DNA from 2 places in the Rahnella sp. BIGb0236 genome. Region 1 is predicted to be linked to the other one. Evidence: predicted binding sites of a transcription regulator. Region 1 holds the regulator's gene; the other holds the start of a gene.
What was found. Region 1 encodes PhoB, which activates phosphate uptake and scavenging genes when phosphate is short. Its sites were predicted from a motif close to CTGTCATAAAACTGNCNNAT; they were not measured.
Positions count from the first base shown of each region.

Region 2: a site for PhoB is predicted at 3,596-3,615, ahead of serA (phosphoglycerate dehydrogenase). Genes of this name have one in related genera too.

Region 1 covers NZ_SOAO01000002.1:617,986-625,786, reverse strand. Annotated here, with positions in the region: gene EDF78_RS06430 (ABC transporter substrate-binding protein) at 1-842, opposite strand, end outside; gene sbcC (exonuclease subunit SbcC) at 1,082-4,330, opposite strand; gene sbcD (exonuclease subunit SbcD) at 4,327-5,565, opposite strand; gene phoB (phosphate response regulator transcription factor PhoB) at 5,804-6,493, shown strand; gene phoR (phosphate regulon sensor histidine kinase PhoR) at 6,516-7,801, shown strand, end outside.
Region 2 covers NZ_SOAO01000016.1:102,035-109,835, forward strand. Annotated here, with positions in the region: gene EDF78_RS22915 (SDR family oxidoreductase) at 1-697, opposite strand, end outside; gene EDF78_RS22920 (LysR family transcriptional regulator) at 805-1,698, shown strand; gene EDF78_RS22925 (LysR family transcriptional regulator ArgP) at 1,727-2,629, opposite strand; gene rpiA (ribose-5-phosphate isomerase RpiA) at 2,857-3,519, shown strand; gene serA (phosphoglycerate dehydrogenase) at 3,857-5,095, shown strand; gene EDF78_RS22940 (5-formyltetrahydrofolate cyclo-ligase) at 5,162-5,758, opposite strand; RNA gene ssrS (6S RNA) at 5,798-5,981, opposite strand; gene zapA (cell division protein ZapA) at 6,029-6,358, opposite strand; gene EDF78_RS22955 (YecA family protein) at 6,612-7,184, shown strand; gene pepP (Xaa-Pro aminopeptidase) at 7,209-7,801, shown strand, end outside.

The DNA.
Region 1 (7,801 bases):
TAACCGGCGACGTTTTCGCGGGCTTTGTCAGGCTGTGCGGCGATGAACTCCACGGCTTTCTGATAAGCAGCAATAAACTTTTTGGTTTGTTCCGGTTTGTCCGCGATAAAGCTGGCGTTCAGTGCCGCCGCGCCGCCAAACCACGGGGCGTCGGCATTGCCGAGCACGTATTTAGAAATCACGCCGGTTTCCAGCGTGCGGGAAAGATGCTTCATGCGCCCGACCGTGCCGGTCGGTTCCAGCGTATAGACGCCGTCAATTTGTCCGGTCGCCAGCGCCGGAGCGTGCTGGCCGACCGGCAGTTCGATCACCGACGGGTGAGTGAAGCCATTTTTCTCCAGAATAATTTTTGCCATGGTGACGTTCTGGATCCCCGGACCGCAGGCGATTTTCTTGCCTTTCAGGTCACTGATGGCGCTGGCTGTGCTGTTCAGCGGCACCAGAAATTCATCCAGCACCAGCTTATGGTTGGACGGGTTGGAGCAGATAATTTTGAACAGCCCCGGTGAGGTGATCGCCCCCAGCCCCAGCGCGCCGGTTGCCGTGCCGTTGGCGCAGCCGTGGATCCTGCCGGTGATCATCCCCTCGACAATTTGCTGGGCGCTGGCGAATTTGACGCCTTTCACATTCAGTCCGGCTTGTTTAAAAAAGCCCTGTTCCAGCGCCACATACAGCGGTAAACCGCCGACAATCGGCCAGTAACCGATGCGGATCTCATCGTCTTCGGCGGCAAAGACGGACGTCGGGATCATTCCGCCAAGGGTGGACACTCCGCCGGTAATGGCGAGCCATTTCATCAGCTGGCGACGTTTTTTATCAACTTCAGGTTTGATGTTTTTCATTGGCGGTTCCCTAAGCGGTTATGAGGGCGTTGCAACTTGTACTGCAACTTGTATACATAACGTTAAGCACAGGGCGTGCCAGTTCATTCCGGCAGCGGGAATAAACGTAAATTCAGCAGGTTGGGGAAAAAGCGCGCACTGAACTGGTGCGATTTTTGTGCACGCTTTCACAAAAAGGATCCACCGCAGGGCATGCGGCTAGCAATTTATCTAGCAACCTGCCCGGCGGTGGCGAGGGATCAGACTTTAAATTCACTGCTCAGGCGGCTGATGCCCAGACCGTTCACTTTGGTGACTTTAATCTGCACCGGAATACGGTCTTTCATCGCCTCGACATGGCTGATTACGCCGATGGTTTTACCCGAGGCATTCAGACTGTCGAGCGCATCCAGCGCGGTGTCCAGCGTGTCGGCATCGAGCGTGCCGAAACCTTCGTCGAGGAACAGCGAGTCGATGCGGGTTTTATCGCTGACCAGATCCGACAGCGCCAGCGCCAGTGCCAGACTGACCAGGAAACTTTCGCCGCCGGATAACGTGCGGGTGTCGCGCACCGCGTCCGCCTGCCAGGTATCGACCACCTGCAACTCCAGCGCATCGCTGGTTTTACGCTGCAACAGATACCGGCCATGCAGTTTTTCCAGCTGACGGTTGGCCAGATACACCAGATGATCGAGCGTCAGACCCTGCGCAAATTTACGGAATTTCGCGCCATCGCTGGAGCCAATCATCTGATTGAGATAGCCCCAGTCATCACAGGTCAGCTGCGCCTGCGCAATCTGAGCAATCAGCGCCTGTTGTCCGCTGTGACGCTGTTTGTCGCTTTCCAGCTGATTCTTCACTTCCCCCAGACGTTGCTGTAAGGCTTTCAGCTGTTGCGCCAGCTCCGCCTGTTGCGCGGTCAGCGCGTGAAGATCGCTGCCGGTCTCACTGAGATGCGCGGGGCGGGCAAGCCGCTGTTTTTCCAGCATGTCTTTGGCGTCGACCAGCAAGGCCTGCGCCTGCGCCAGTTGTTGTTGCAGATGTTCTTTACGTTGCTGAAGCTGCTGACGTAACGCGTCATCCAGCAACGCCTGTTTTACGGCGTCCTCATCCGCAAAGCCGCTGGCGCCGAGCGCCTGTTGCCACGCCTGTTCCGCCTGCGTCAGACGTGTCAGCGCCTGCTGCTGTTGCTGCTGCGTACTGGCGAGCTGACCGGCAAGCTGATCACGCTGTTCCTGCGCCTTTTGCAGCGCGGTCTGAGCATCGCTGACGGCCTTTTCTGCCGCCTGCTGTTGCTGATGTAAGTGCCCGCGTACCTGCGCCACCTGACGATCGCCGAACAGTTCGTGACGTCTGGCGTTCAGTTCCGCCAGTGATTTTTCACCCTCAGCGCACTGTTTTTGCAGCTTCGCGAGATGTTCCTGGGATTTCGCCTGCGTCTCTTCCAGCCGGGTGAAACGTTCGGTCAGCAACGCGCTTTGCTGCTGCACTTTCTGCTGTGCGTTCAGGGCATCATTCAGGGCATCTTTGGCCTGTTGCAGCGCCCGTGCCAGCTGTTCGTGCTGGCTGATCAGCGTCTGAGACTGCTGCTCTTCGTCGTCGCGTGCGGTCAGCCATTGTGTGATGTCAGCGGTGTCATGCAGCGTGAAGGTCAGATTCAGCGATTCGCGGAGCTGCTGCCACTGCGCGGTATGCGCATTCAGTTGCTGCTGATCCTGCTCCAGCTGGCTTTGCAGGCGGGTTTGCTGCTCTTTCAGACTTTTGATTTTCGCTGCCAGTTCGATGCCGCTGGCTTTCGCCGCATCAAACTCCAGCTGCATTTTCTCGACGCGCAGCGCCGTTTCAGAAGGTTTTACCTCCTGATAATGTTCAATTGCCGGATGCGATGTCGAGCCGCACAGCGGGCAGGCCTGGCCGCTTTGCAGGCTGGCGCGTTCGGCTTCGAGGCTGACGATCAGCATTTCCTGTTTATGCAGGGTTTTGACATCGTTGAGATGGTCCAGCTGTTTCTGACATTGCAGACGGATGGCGCCCAGACGCTGTTCTTCTTCAGCCAGTTGTGTCTGGTACTGCGCGGCATCGTTGTGTTGTTGCAGCACCCGCTGGTTCAGTTGCGGGAAAATTTGCATCAGCGAGAACAGCTGCTGACGCACCGGGCGCAGCTGGATGAGTTCAGTCTGCCTTTGCTGCAATGCCGCCCGCGGGTGCTGTTTTTCCAGCGCCGCCTGTTGTTGTTGTGCGCTGCTCAGTGCGTCGGTCAGTGCGGTCTGGCGGGTCTGATGCTGACGGCTTTCTTCGTCCAGTTTCTGACGTTCTGCCGTGATTTGCACCAGCGCCGCGTGTTGTTCAACGACCTGTTTCTGTGCGTCACCGGCCGACTGCTGCATTTCAGCCAGCGATTTATGCAGCAGGGCGATGTCGCCATCCAGCGGCAGGATCTTTTCCTCGATCAGCGTCTGCATCTGGCGCTGTGCTTCCGCCTGTGTCTGCCGCGCCGTTTGTGCCTGTTCTTCCGCCTGTTTCAGCGGCATCAGCTGCGCAATCTGCTGTTCCTGCTGCTGCGTCAGTTGTGTCAGCCATTGCTGAAGGCGTTGCGATTCGTCCTGACAACGCTGGCGATCCACGAGTAACGGACGCAGTTTTTCTGCCGGTTCACTGCGCGCCAGTTGCTGTAACTGCGGCGCGGCGGCCAGATTTTCCTGCTCTGCGGCGGTCAGTTGTTGCTGAGATTGCTGCTGTTTTTGCTGCACCTGCTGCCACTGTTGCAGCCAGTTCAGATCCTGCTGGCGCTGTTGCGCCTGCTGACTGAGCGTGATTTCCTGCGCGTTCAGTTCAGCAAGTTGTGCTTCAAGCGTCTGGCGCTGTTCTTCGCTGAGCAGTTCGATCCCGGCCATGCGCTGGTGCAGACCATCAAGCGTTATCCGCGCTTCTTTATGTTGCTCAAATACTCGCTCAGACAGCAGTCCGTAAATTTCGGTGCCGGTCAGTTCTTCCAGCAGTTCGGCGCGATCGTTGGCATCCGCATTCAGGAACGCGGCGAACTGCCCCTGAGACAGCATCATCGATTTGGTGAAACGTCCAAAATCCAGTCCGGTCAGTGAGGCGATGGTGTCGAGTTTGTCGCGCACTTTGTCAGCCAGAATTTTGCCGTCGGCCAGCAGAGCCAGCTCCACTTTCGGTGCCTGCAGGTTGCCTTCCGGCGAGTTTTTGGCGCGGCGCTGGCTCCAGAATGCGCGGTAACCCACGCCTTTGACTTCAAACTCCACCTCCGCCAGCGATTCGGCGGTGTGGCGGGTCATCAGTTCGTTCTGGCTTGGCGTGATGTTCAGACGCGGCGTCTGGTGATACAGCGCCAGACAGATGGCGTCGAGCAGGGTGGTTTTCCCCGCGCCGGTCGGGCCGGTAATGGCGAACAATCCGTTACTGGCAAAAGGCTCGGCGGTGAAGTCAATTTTCCATTCGCCTTCCAGCGAATTCAGGTTTTTTAAACGCAGGCTGAGAATTTTCATTGTGCGCTGTCCTCCGCGTTCTGACCGCTGGTGACCTGTTCAACCACCTGCGCAAATAAGGTACGCATCCGCGCCTGACGCGGTTCATCGGGATCGGGTTCCAGCGCCAGCCGCCGTTCAAAGACATCGCCGACGCTCAGTTCGCTGAGGGTTTCTTTTTCCTGTTGCTCAATGCGGTTGATGCGCTGTTCTTTGCTGCGGCGTAACAGCACCACTTCTACCGGTAAATCTGCCGTCAGCGCCTGAATACGTCGCTGAATATCGCTGAGATAATCCTGCGTGGAGACTTCAATATCCAGCCAGACGGGTTTTGCCGGATCGCCGCCTTCGAACTGTTTCAGTTGCTTTTCAATCTCCGCCAGCGAGCCTTTGATGATCTGCATCGGCTGGAAAACCGGGATTTCCAGCGTCTCGATGGCGTTGAGTGTCGCACCCTCGAAATCAAGCAGATAGACGCTTTTGGCCTTGCTCAGCTCGTCAAAACTCAGGGCAATCGGCGAGCCGCTGTAGCGGATATGGTCGGTTTTGGCGACGCACTGCGCGCGGTGAATATGGCCGAGTGCCACATAATCGACTGGCGGGAAAGCCTGTGCCGGAAACGCATCGAGCGTGCCTATATAAATGTCGCGCACGGAATCGGAGGTGCTGACGCCGACGGTGGTCAGATGGCCGGTGGCAATCACGGGCAGCGGTACGCCCAGTTCATCGCGTTTCGCCTGCGCGGCCTGCCACAGCGCGTCATAATGGGCGGCAATGGCTTCCTGTAATGCCAGCTGTTTGTCGCTGCCGGATTGTCCGGCCTGACTGGCAAGCAAATCACGCGGACGTAAAAACGGAATGGCACACAGCACCGCGCCGGGCGTTCCGTCGCGCTGACGGAGCACTAAAATTTGTTCCGCCAGGTTTTCACCCACGGTGGCAATCACCCGGGTATTCAGACAGGAAAGCAGTTCGCGGGATTCGTTGAGCGTGGCGACAGAATCGTGATTACCGGCCAGCACCACCAGCTGGCAGCCGGTTTGTTGTAATTCCACCACGAAGCGGTTATACAATTCGCGGGCATAACTGGGCGGTGATCCGGTATCGAAAATATCCCCCGCGACAATCACGGCATCGACCTGATGTTGCTGCACCTGACCGGTCAGCCAGCGCAAAAATGCCTGATGTTCGGCAGCGCGGCTTTTGGTAAAAAAGTACTGGCCGAGGTGCCAGTCTGACGTGTGGATCAGGCGCATGAGACTCCCGTATGGATCCTGGATGACAACGATGGGGCAAAGTATAAACGTCGGCGGGGGACGCTGTCCCCGATAAATCAGACCAATTTCAGCAAGATGCCCGCTAAATAGAAGAAATGTCTCTGTCATATTTGACTGTAATGAACCATCCTTTCTATTCATAAATCTGTCACAAAACTGACGCATAATGGCGCCCGCAATCAAATAAAAGATCGCTAACCTATTGGCAGGACCTACGATGGCTAGACGTATATTGGTGGTTGAAGACGAAGCTCCAATCCGTGAAATGGTGTGTTTTGTACTGGAACAGAATGGCTATCAGGCAGTAGAAGCTGAGGATTTTGATTCAGCGATCGGGCAGCTTGTTGAACCTTACCCTGAACTGATCCTGCTTGACTGGATGTTACCCGGCGGTTCCGGTATTCAGTTTATTAAACACCTGAAACGTGAAGCCCTGACCCGCGAAATCCCGGTGATGATGCTGACCGCGCGCGGTGAAGAAGAAGATCGGGTGCGCGGCCTCGAAGTCGGTGCCGATGATTACATCACCAAACCGTTTTCTCCGAAAGAACTGGTTGCCCGCATTAAAGCCGTGATGCGCCGCATCTCGCCAATGGCGGTAGAAGAAGTGATCGACATGCAGGGTTTAAGCCTGGATCCGTCGTCTCACCGTGTGATGGCCAACGAGCAGGCGCTCGATATGGGGCCGACAGAATTTAAATTATTACACTTCTTTATGACGCACTCCGAACGTGTTTACAGCCGCGAGCAGTTGCTGAATAACGTCTGGGGCACTAACGTTTATGTGGAAGATCGCACGGTTGACGTGCATATTCGTCGTTTGCGTAAGGCGCTGGAAACCAGTGGACATGACAGAATGATCCAGACTGTTCGCGGTACCGGATACCGTTTTTCAACGCGTTATTGAGCCCTCACAGCGGAGAATCTGTGTGCTAGAACGTTTGTCATGGAAACGGCTGGCAGGTGAATTTTTTCTCTTTTGCCTGCCCGCGTTAATCCTCGGTATCTTCGTCGGCCATTTTGGCTGGCTCCTCTTTGTGTCGCTGATGGCGGCACTGGGCTGGAATTATTACAACCAGCTGAAACTTTCTCACTGGCTGTGGCTCGACCGCAGCATTACCCCGCCGAATGGCCGCTGGAGCTGGGAGCCGCTGTTTTACGGCCTGAACCAGATGCAGATGCGTAACCGGCGTCGGCGTCGCGAATTAGGCCAGCTCATCAAGCGTTTTCGCAGCGGTGCCGAATCGTTGCCGGACGCCGTGGTGCTCACGACCGAAGAAGGCAATATTTTCTGGTGTAACGGACTGGCTCAGGATTTGCTCGGTTTCCGCTGGCCGGAAGATAACGGCCAGCACATCTTTAACCTGCTGCGTTATCCGGAGTTCCGGCTGTGGATCCAGACCCGTGATTTCAGCCGCGCCCTGAATCTGCAACTCAATAATGAGCATTACGTCGAGTTTCGCGTCATGCCCTATTCCGAAGGGCAACTGCTGATGGTGGCGCGCGACGTCACGCAGATGCGCCAGCTCGAAGGCGCACGGCGTAACTTTTTCGCCAACGTCAGTCATGAACTGCGAACCCCGCTGACGGTATTGCAGGGTTATCTGGAAATGATGGAAGACGCCAAGCTGGAAGAACCGTTTCGCAGCAAAGCGCTGGATACCATGCAGGAACAGACGCGGCGGATGGACGGGCTGGTGAAACAGCTGCTGACGCTGTCGAAAATTGAAGCCTCAGCGAATATCGATTTGCACGAGAAAGTCGATATTCCGCTGATGCTCGGCATGCTGGAACGTGAAGTGCAAACGCTCAGCAACGGCAGGCATGACGTGGTGTTCCGGGTAAACGACAAGCTGAAAGTGTTCGGCAACGAAGATCAGCTGCGCAGCGCGGTGTCGAACCTGGTGTATAACGCGGTCAACCACACGCCAGCCGGTACCCGGATTGAAGTCAGCTGGCAACAAACGCCGCACGGCGCGCAGTTCCAGATAAGCGACAACGGACCGGGTATTGCACCGCAACATCTGCCGCGCCTGACGGAACGTTTCTACCGCGTCGATAAAGCCCGCTCACGCCAGACCGGCGGCAGCGGCCTCGGACTGGCGATCGTCAAACATGCGCTCAGCCATCATCACGCCAAACTGGAAGTGATGAGTGAAGTCGGCACCGGAACCCGCTTTATATTTACGCTGGCACCGAAGTTGATTGTTCCTGA
Region 2 (7,801 bases), on a different contig from region 1:
CGGCAGCGGCGATCATCGCCCTGACGGTGTTCAGCGCGTCACCTTTAATGGCAAAATCACCGGAAGCTATCGCCCGGCGGACCTCTCCGGCAGGTGTTTTTTCATAGCAAGGCAAGGGTGTTGCATGATCCAGCCCGGTGCCGAATTCAGTGCGGGTCGGGCCGGGTTCGATGATCAGGAAATCAATGCCAAACGGTGCCACCTCCTGCGCAACGGATTCAATAAAACCTTCAATTCCCCATTTGGTTGCATGATAAAGGCTGAAATTCGGATAGGCGATCTGTCCGCCTTCTGATGAAACCTGCACAATCCGGCCGCCGCCTTGCGCGCGCAGGTGCGGCAAAACGGCGCGGATCAGTTGAATGGAGCCGACCAGATTGGTTGCGATTTGTCTGTCGATTTGTGCGTCACTGATTTCTTCCCCCGCACCGAACAAACCATATCCCGCATTGCTGACCACGACATCAATTCGCCCCATCTTAGTGAATGCCCCGGCGACGGCCGTTCTGATTGACTGCGTCTCTGTCACGTCAAGCGTGATGATATGCAACTGATCACCATAGAGTGCCTGTAAGGTGTCGAGCGCACCCGGCTTGCGTAAGGTGGCGATCACGCGGTCACCGCGCTCAAGTAGCTGTTCAGTGAGCAGCCGTCCCAGGCCGGTCGATGTGCCTGTAATAAACCATGTCTTTGCCATTCTCAAATGCCTCTGTTGCAGGAGTTGCCAGACATTCAGGGTAGGGCAATACTATTGTTGCGTTAATACCCCATAAACTGCATGAACAGGTGAATAAAATCACACCAATGAGCAAACCGACACTGGCAGAACTCAGGGCCTTTATGGCCGTAGCCGAACACCGCAGTTTCCGCCGCGCCGCCGATCTTCTCGGCATCACGCGATCCTCGCTCAGCCACATTATGCGCGGGCTTGAAGACCGTCTGGGTGCACGACTTTTACACCGCACGACGCGCAGTGTGTCGCTGACCGACACGGGGGAACGCCTGCTTAAACGGATTGACCCGCTGATGAGCGGCCTTGATGCTGCGCTGGAAGATGTGGCGGGCGAGCAGGGACGGCTGACCGGCGAATTGCGGATAAACGGCAGCGAAGGCGCTATCCGCCTGTTGTTACGAGAGATTGTGCCGCAATTCATGGCGCGTTATCCCGGCATTACGCTGGATCTGGTGGCGGAAGGAAAGCTGGTGGATATTGTCGGGGAAGGGTTTGATGCAGGGATCCGGCTGGGGGAAGCGGTTCCCCGGGACATGATCGCGGTACGACTCAGTCCCGATATGCGTTTTCTGGCCGTGGCCTCGCCGGATTATCTTGCGGCGCATCCCGCCCCTGAAACGCCGGATGATCTCGCCCGTCATCAGTGTCTGCGCCAGCGCCTGCCCAGTGGCAAACGCTATCGCTGGGAATTTCAAAAACGCGCAGAGGAAGTGGCGATGGACGTGCCGGGAAGTCTGACACTGGATAATACGCAACTGATGGTGGAGGCTGCGCAGAACGGGCTGGGGATCGCATATGTTCCTGAGGATTATGCGCAGGTTGCGCTGAAAGAAGGGCGTTTAAAGACGGTGCTGGATGACTGGTGCCCGCCGATCCCCGGTTTATTTCTTTACTTCTCGGGCAACCGGCATGTGCCCGCGAGCCTGCGGGCATTGATAGATCTGGTCCGGGAGAAAAGCGGTTAAACGCCACTTTTCACGCCGGATCATTCCGTCAGTCCTGACGCAATACCTGATGGCCGTGGGCGATCAGCGCGTCGGTCACTTTACGCATCATGCGGCTTTCCGGCGCGAAACGGTGCCAGTACAACATCCGGCGCTGGAACAGACCCGGTGTCAGGTCGATCAGTTCGCCGCTTTCCAGTTCTTTCTCGATTTGCAGATGCGGGATCATGCAGCAGGTGGTGCCCTGACGGGCGAGCTGGACGAACGCTTCTGACGAGTTAACGATGTGGCACGGCACGCTGCCCGGCGACAAGTCGAAATTCTGTTGCAGGAAAGCCTGATGCATATCGTCCAGATGGTCGAACGCCACCGCAGGCGCTTTCAGTAAGGCCGAACGGGTGACGCCATTCGGGAAATAGCGGTCAGCAAAAGGCTTGGAGCCGACAAACAGATAGTCCAGCGCACCCAATTGATCCACCAGACAGCTTGGCAACGGTTGTGGCTGAATACTCACCGCCCCGACCACTTCGCCGCGACGCAGACGTTCCTGAGTGCGCGTTTCATCTTCCACCTGTAAATTCAGGCGGATAGGGGAATCAACCAGCACCGATTTCAGTGCCGGTAACAGCCAGGTTGCCAGGCTGTCGGCGTTGACCGCCAGCGAAAGCAACAGCGGCGTATCATTGCTTTCATTGTTGCTGTCACTGCCCAGCCACTCTTCTTCCAGCAATTCCACCTGATGTAACAACGCCAGCAGTTTCTGACCCTGCTCGGTCGGGCGAGGCGGAACGGTACGCACCAGCAGCGGCTGGCCGAATAAATTTTCCAGTTGTTTAATACGCTGAGAGACCGCCGATTGTGTGATGCAAAGTTTCTGCGCAGCGCGCTCAAAACCGCGCTCACGGATCACCGCGTCCAGTGCCTGTAGCGTTCTATAGTCCGGGCGTTTCATCGGAATTCTGTCCCTTGGATTTAATTTTATCCGGACACTATGCCACAGATTGTCAGGTTTTGTGGTGAGGAAAATCGGAGGAATGGCAGCACAATTGCACTTAATAAGTGTGATCTGGTCACGCACCTGGTCGCCCAATTTGCCGGGACATGCTTTATAATCACCGGCAGAATTCGTTTCATCCCACTATTCACAGCACTTTCGTGTTATCAGACAGAGAAGCCATTATGACGCAGGAAGAATTGAAAAAAGCAGTCGGCTGGGCCGCGCTGGATTACGTGACTCCGGGCACCATTGTAGGTGTCGGCACCGGATCTACCGCCGCGCATTTCATTGATGCACTGGGTTCTGTCAAAGGCCAGATCGAAGGCGCAGTGTCCAGCTCCGATGCCTCCACCGCAAAACTGAAAAGCTTAGGCATTCATGTTTTCGACAGCAACGAAGTGGATTCTCTGGATGTGTACGTTGACGGTGCCGATGAAATCAACGGCTCAATGCAGATGATCAAAGGCGGCGGTGCTGCGCTGACCCGTGAAAAAATCATTGCCGCGATCGCCAAAAAATTCATCTGCATTGTGGATGCTTCCAAACAGGTCGATGTGCTGGGCAAATTCCCGCTGCCGGTGGAAGTGATCCCGATGGCACGTTCTTATGTGGCGCGTGAACTGGTGAAACTCGGCGGCCTGCCGGAGTACCGCCAGAATGTGCTGACCGATAACGGTAACGTGATCCTCGATGTGCATAATCTGAATATCGTCGATGCCGTCGCGATGGAAAATAAGATCAACAGTATTGCCGGTGTGGTGACGGTGGGGCTGTTTGCTAACCGTGGCGCGGACGTGGCGCTGGTCGGGACATCTGAAGGCGTTAAAACTGTTAAGCTGAAATAAGACAGCGATAAGCAGAAGATCTGGCTGCTCAGACAAAAGCAGCCAGACACACTCCTGTCATAACGCAATGTTATGAAGATGATAATTTTCTGACTGAATCATCTTTTCTTCAGAAGCCGTAATTTGGTGACTTATGTCACATTCCTGTGTTTCTCCTCCAGAACGTCTGGCTCCGCAAAATCTAACCAGCATGAAATGCTAAAAACCATCACGCGCGGTGAGCCTTCTGCTACCGGGCAGGCAATCGTTTGTATTGATGATGGCGGATTTTTTGTTATGTTGACGGGGAGCAGTCACCTTGCAGTCAGATTTCAGTCAGAAAATATAGGGTCGGGAAATGGCAAAAGTATCACTTGAGAAAGACAAGATTAAATTTTTGTTAGTGGAAGGCGTCCACCAAAGTGCGGTTGATACACTCCGTGCAGCGGGTTACACCAATATTGAATTTCACAAAGGTGCTTTAGACACGCAATCGCTGAAAGAATCGATCCGTGATGCGCACTTTGTTGGACTCCGATCGCGTACTCAGCTGACTGAAGAAGTGTTCCAGGCAGCAGAAAAACTGGTGGCTGTTGGCTGTTTCTGTATCGGTACCAATCAGGTGGATCTGAAAGCCGCCACCCGTCGCGGTGTTCCGGTCTTTAACGCGCCGTTCTCCAATACCCGTTCTGTGGCGGAAATGGTACTGGGCGAAATGCTGCTGATGATGCGCGGCATTCCGGAAGCCAACGCCAAAGCACACCGTGGTGTCTGGAACAAGCTGGCAGTCGGATCCTTCGAAGCGCGCGGCAAACGTCTGGGCATCATTGGTTACGGCCACATCGGTACGCAGTTGGGGATCCTCGCGGAAAGCCTGGGGATGCGCGTCTTCTATTACGACATCGAAAGCAAATTGCCATTGGGTAATGCGCAGCCGATTGCCTCGCTGGAAGAATTGCTCAACACCAGCGACGTCGTGACGTTACATGTGCCGGAAACCCTGAGCACCAAAGACATGATTTCTGAAGTGCAGCTGGCACAGATGAAGCCGGGCGCACTGCTGATCAACGCCTCACGTGGCACCGTGATCGACATTCCTGCGCTGTGCAATGCACTGCGCAGCAAACATTTGTCCGGCGCGGCCATCGACGTCTTCCCGGAAGAACCGGCAACCAACAGCGATCCGTTTAATTCACCGCTGTGTGAATTCGATAACGTGCTGCTGACGCCACACATCGGCGGTTCCACCATGGAAGCGCAGGAAGGTATCGGCCTCGAAGTGGCAGGCAAACTGGCGAAATACTCTGACAACGGTTCCACGCTGTCAGCGGTTAACTTCCCGGAAGCATCGCTGCCCGCTCACACCGAGAAAGCCAGCCGTCTGCTGCATATCCACGAAAACCGTCCGGGCGTGCTGACCAGCATCAACCAGATTTTCGCGGAGCAAGGTATCAACATTGCTGCACAGTATCTGCAAACCAGCCCTGAAATCGGTTATGTGGTTATCGATGCAGAAACAGATACCGCAACACTGAATACCGCGTTGCAGCTGATGAAGGCCATTCCGGGCACCATCCGCGCCCGTCTGCTTTACTGATCTCAGCCTGAAATGACAAAGGCGCCTGAGGGCGCCTTTTTGCTGTCTGCGGTTTAGCGCCTCTTTCTACCACGTCCATACTTTGCCGGGGGTAATCACCTGCGGCAAAGGCACATCCCAGTGTTCCACCGGCAGGGCATCGACATGCTGACAATCGTGCGCCAGACCAATCGGATAAGGTCCGCCATTCTTCCAGCGTTCCAGCGTGCGGTCATAAAAACCGCCGCCCATGCCTAAACGTTGCCCGACGCTGTCGAACGCCACCAGCGGCGTCAGAATAACATCCAGCCGGGACAGCGGAATGACCTGCGTGACATCCAGTTGCGGTTCGAGAATATTGAGACGATTACGCACCAGCGGCGTGTCAGGGGTATAACGCAGGAAAAGCAGATTACCGGGGACGAAAGGGTGCAGCACCGGCAGACACAGTTGTTTGCCTTCACGCCACAGACGGGCGATGACGGGTGCGGTATCGAGTTCACCATCAAAGGACAGAAACAGGGAAACGGTGATGGCAGATTGAATCTCAGGATGCGTGGCGACACGTTCTGCGGCCTGCAGGGCAAAAGCGGTTTGCTGTTCAGTGGTCAGCGCGTTTCTGCGTTGGCGTATTTCATTGCGGATGAGGTGTCGGGCTGAAGCGAACAAAGGTGTGTAAGGCATAGATACAAACACCAGAAAGGGATGTACCGAAAAGAAAGGGGAATCTCCGAGATGCCGTCGCAGGCTGTAACCCTTGAACCCATGGTTCAAGGTGAACGTGCTGTCGCAATCTTTAGGCTTCTCGGACGGACCGAGCATGCGCACCGATTACGGATCATCACATTCTGTTGGTACTAATTATCGGCTCAGGGGACGGGCCCGCTGGCGAACATCTCAGAGAAATTTTTTACCGTTTCTGACGACCTGTGACCAGTCAGTCAGCAACGTGTGTTATTCGAAAGGCGCCCCTTCACGTTCAGAGATCCGGCCTTGTTCGAGCAATGCCTGCTCGATGGTTTGTTGCAGCATCCGGATACGTTGTTCCATATTGGATGCGTAATCGCGCGTTTTCAACCTTTCCTGAGCAAGTTCGTGACATACGTTCAATGCCGCGATGAAGACCAGTTGCTCTGTATTGGTGACTCTAGTGCGAACTTTCAGATCTTGCAACCGCTGATTAAGATCTTCAGCTGCCAGATTCAGTGCTTCCTGTTGTTCTGGCGGACAATTCACCCGTAAAGAGCGACCAAAAATTTGAATATCTACCGGTTGTGCAGACATGCCACCTTCCTGCTGATTTATTCGTCCGCCCCAACGTGACCACTACGACCTGGCGCAGGATGTTGGAAGCGGGCGCCACTATAACTATCTCAATACCAGGTTACAACCCCATGACCGACTGACTGCTGCCCGATTGTTCAGGGCGTGCCATTCATGCCTTAGACCACCCAATCGCGGGCTGCTAATCTGGTACTACGACAGACCTTGGTGGTAGCATAACACGAACTTAACCTGCCAACGATGGCGAATGCGCATGTCTATTGAGAATACTTACCCTACTTACGATTCGTTGGATCAAAACCTGAAACAACAGTCGGTTGCTCTGACCGCAGCAGAAATGCACGGTTTGATCAGTGGCTTGCTGTGCGGCGGTAATCGCGACGGCAGCTGGCTGACTCTGGTTCATGATCTGACTAACGAAGGCATCGCCTTCCCGCACACGCTGGCGGATTTGCTGCAACAACTGCGCAAAGTCACTGCAGATACGCTGGAAGATGACAGCTTCGAATTTAAAATGATGATGCCGGATGACGATAAAAACGTCTTTGAGCGTGCTGATGCACTGGCGGGCTGGGTTAACCATTTCCTGCTGGGGCTGGGCATGATGCAGCCAAAACTCGCTAAAGTGAAAGGCGAAGTCGGTGAGGCGATCGACGATTTGCGTAGCATCGCGCAACTCGGTTACGACGAAGATGAAGATCAGGAACAATTAGCGCAGTCTTTAGAGGAAGTGGTGGAGTACGTCCGCGTGGCGGCCATCCTGTGCTTTGGTGAATTCGGTCACAGCCGCCCGACGGCTGCAGAAAATCACCGTACATTGCATTAATTAAAACGATTTCAGGAGAAGGTGATGACTCAGCAAGAGTACGAGAATCGTCGTCAGGCGCTGTTAGCGAAGATGGCACCGGGAAGCGCGGCAATCATTTTTTCTGCGCCGGAAGCACCGCGCAGTGCCGACAGTGAATACCCGTATCGTCAGAGCAGTGATTTCTGGTATTTCACCGGATTCAATGAACCGGAAGCGGTGTTGATCCTGGTGAAAAGTGATGAAAATCATAACCACAGCGTCCTGTTCAACCGTGTTCGTGATCTCACTGCTGAAATCTGGTTTGGTCGTCGTCTGGGTCAGGACGCGGCACCCGCTAAACTTGGCGTGACCAAAGCGTTGCCGTTTGACGATATCAACGACCAGCTTCACCTTCTGCTTAACGGCCTCGACGTGGTGTACCACGCGCAAGGCGATTACGCCTATGCCGATGACATCGTGAACCGTGCGATGGAAAAACTGCGTAAAGGTTTCCGTCAGAATTTCTCTGCTCCGGCCACGGTCACCGACTGGCGTCCGTGGGTGCATGATATGCGCCTGTTCAAATCAGCGGAAGAAATCGCCATCATGCGCCGCGCCGGACAGATCACCGCGCTGGCCCATACCCGCGCGATGGA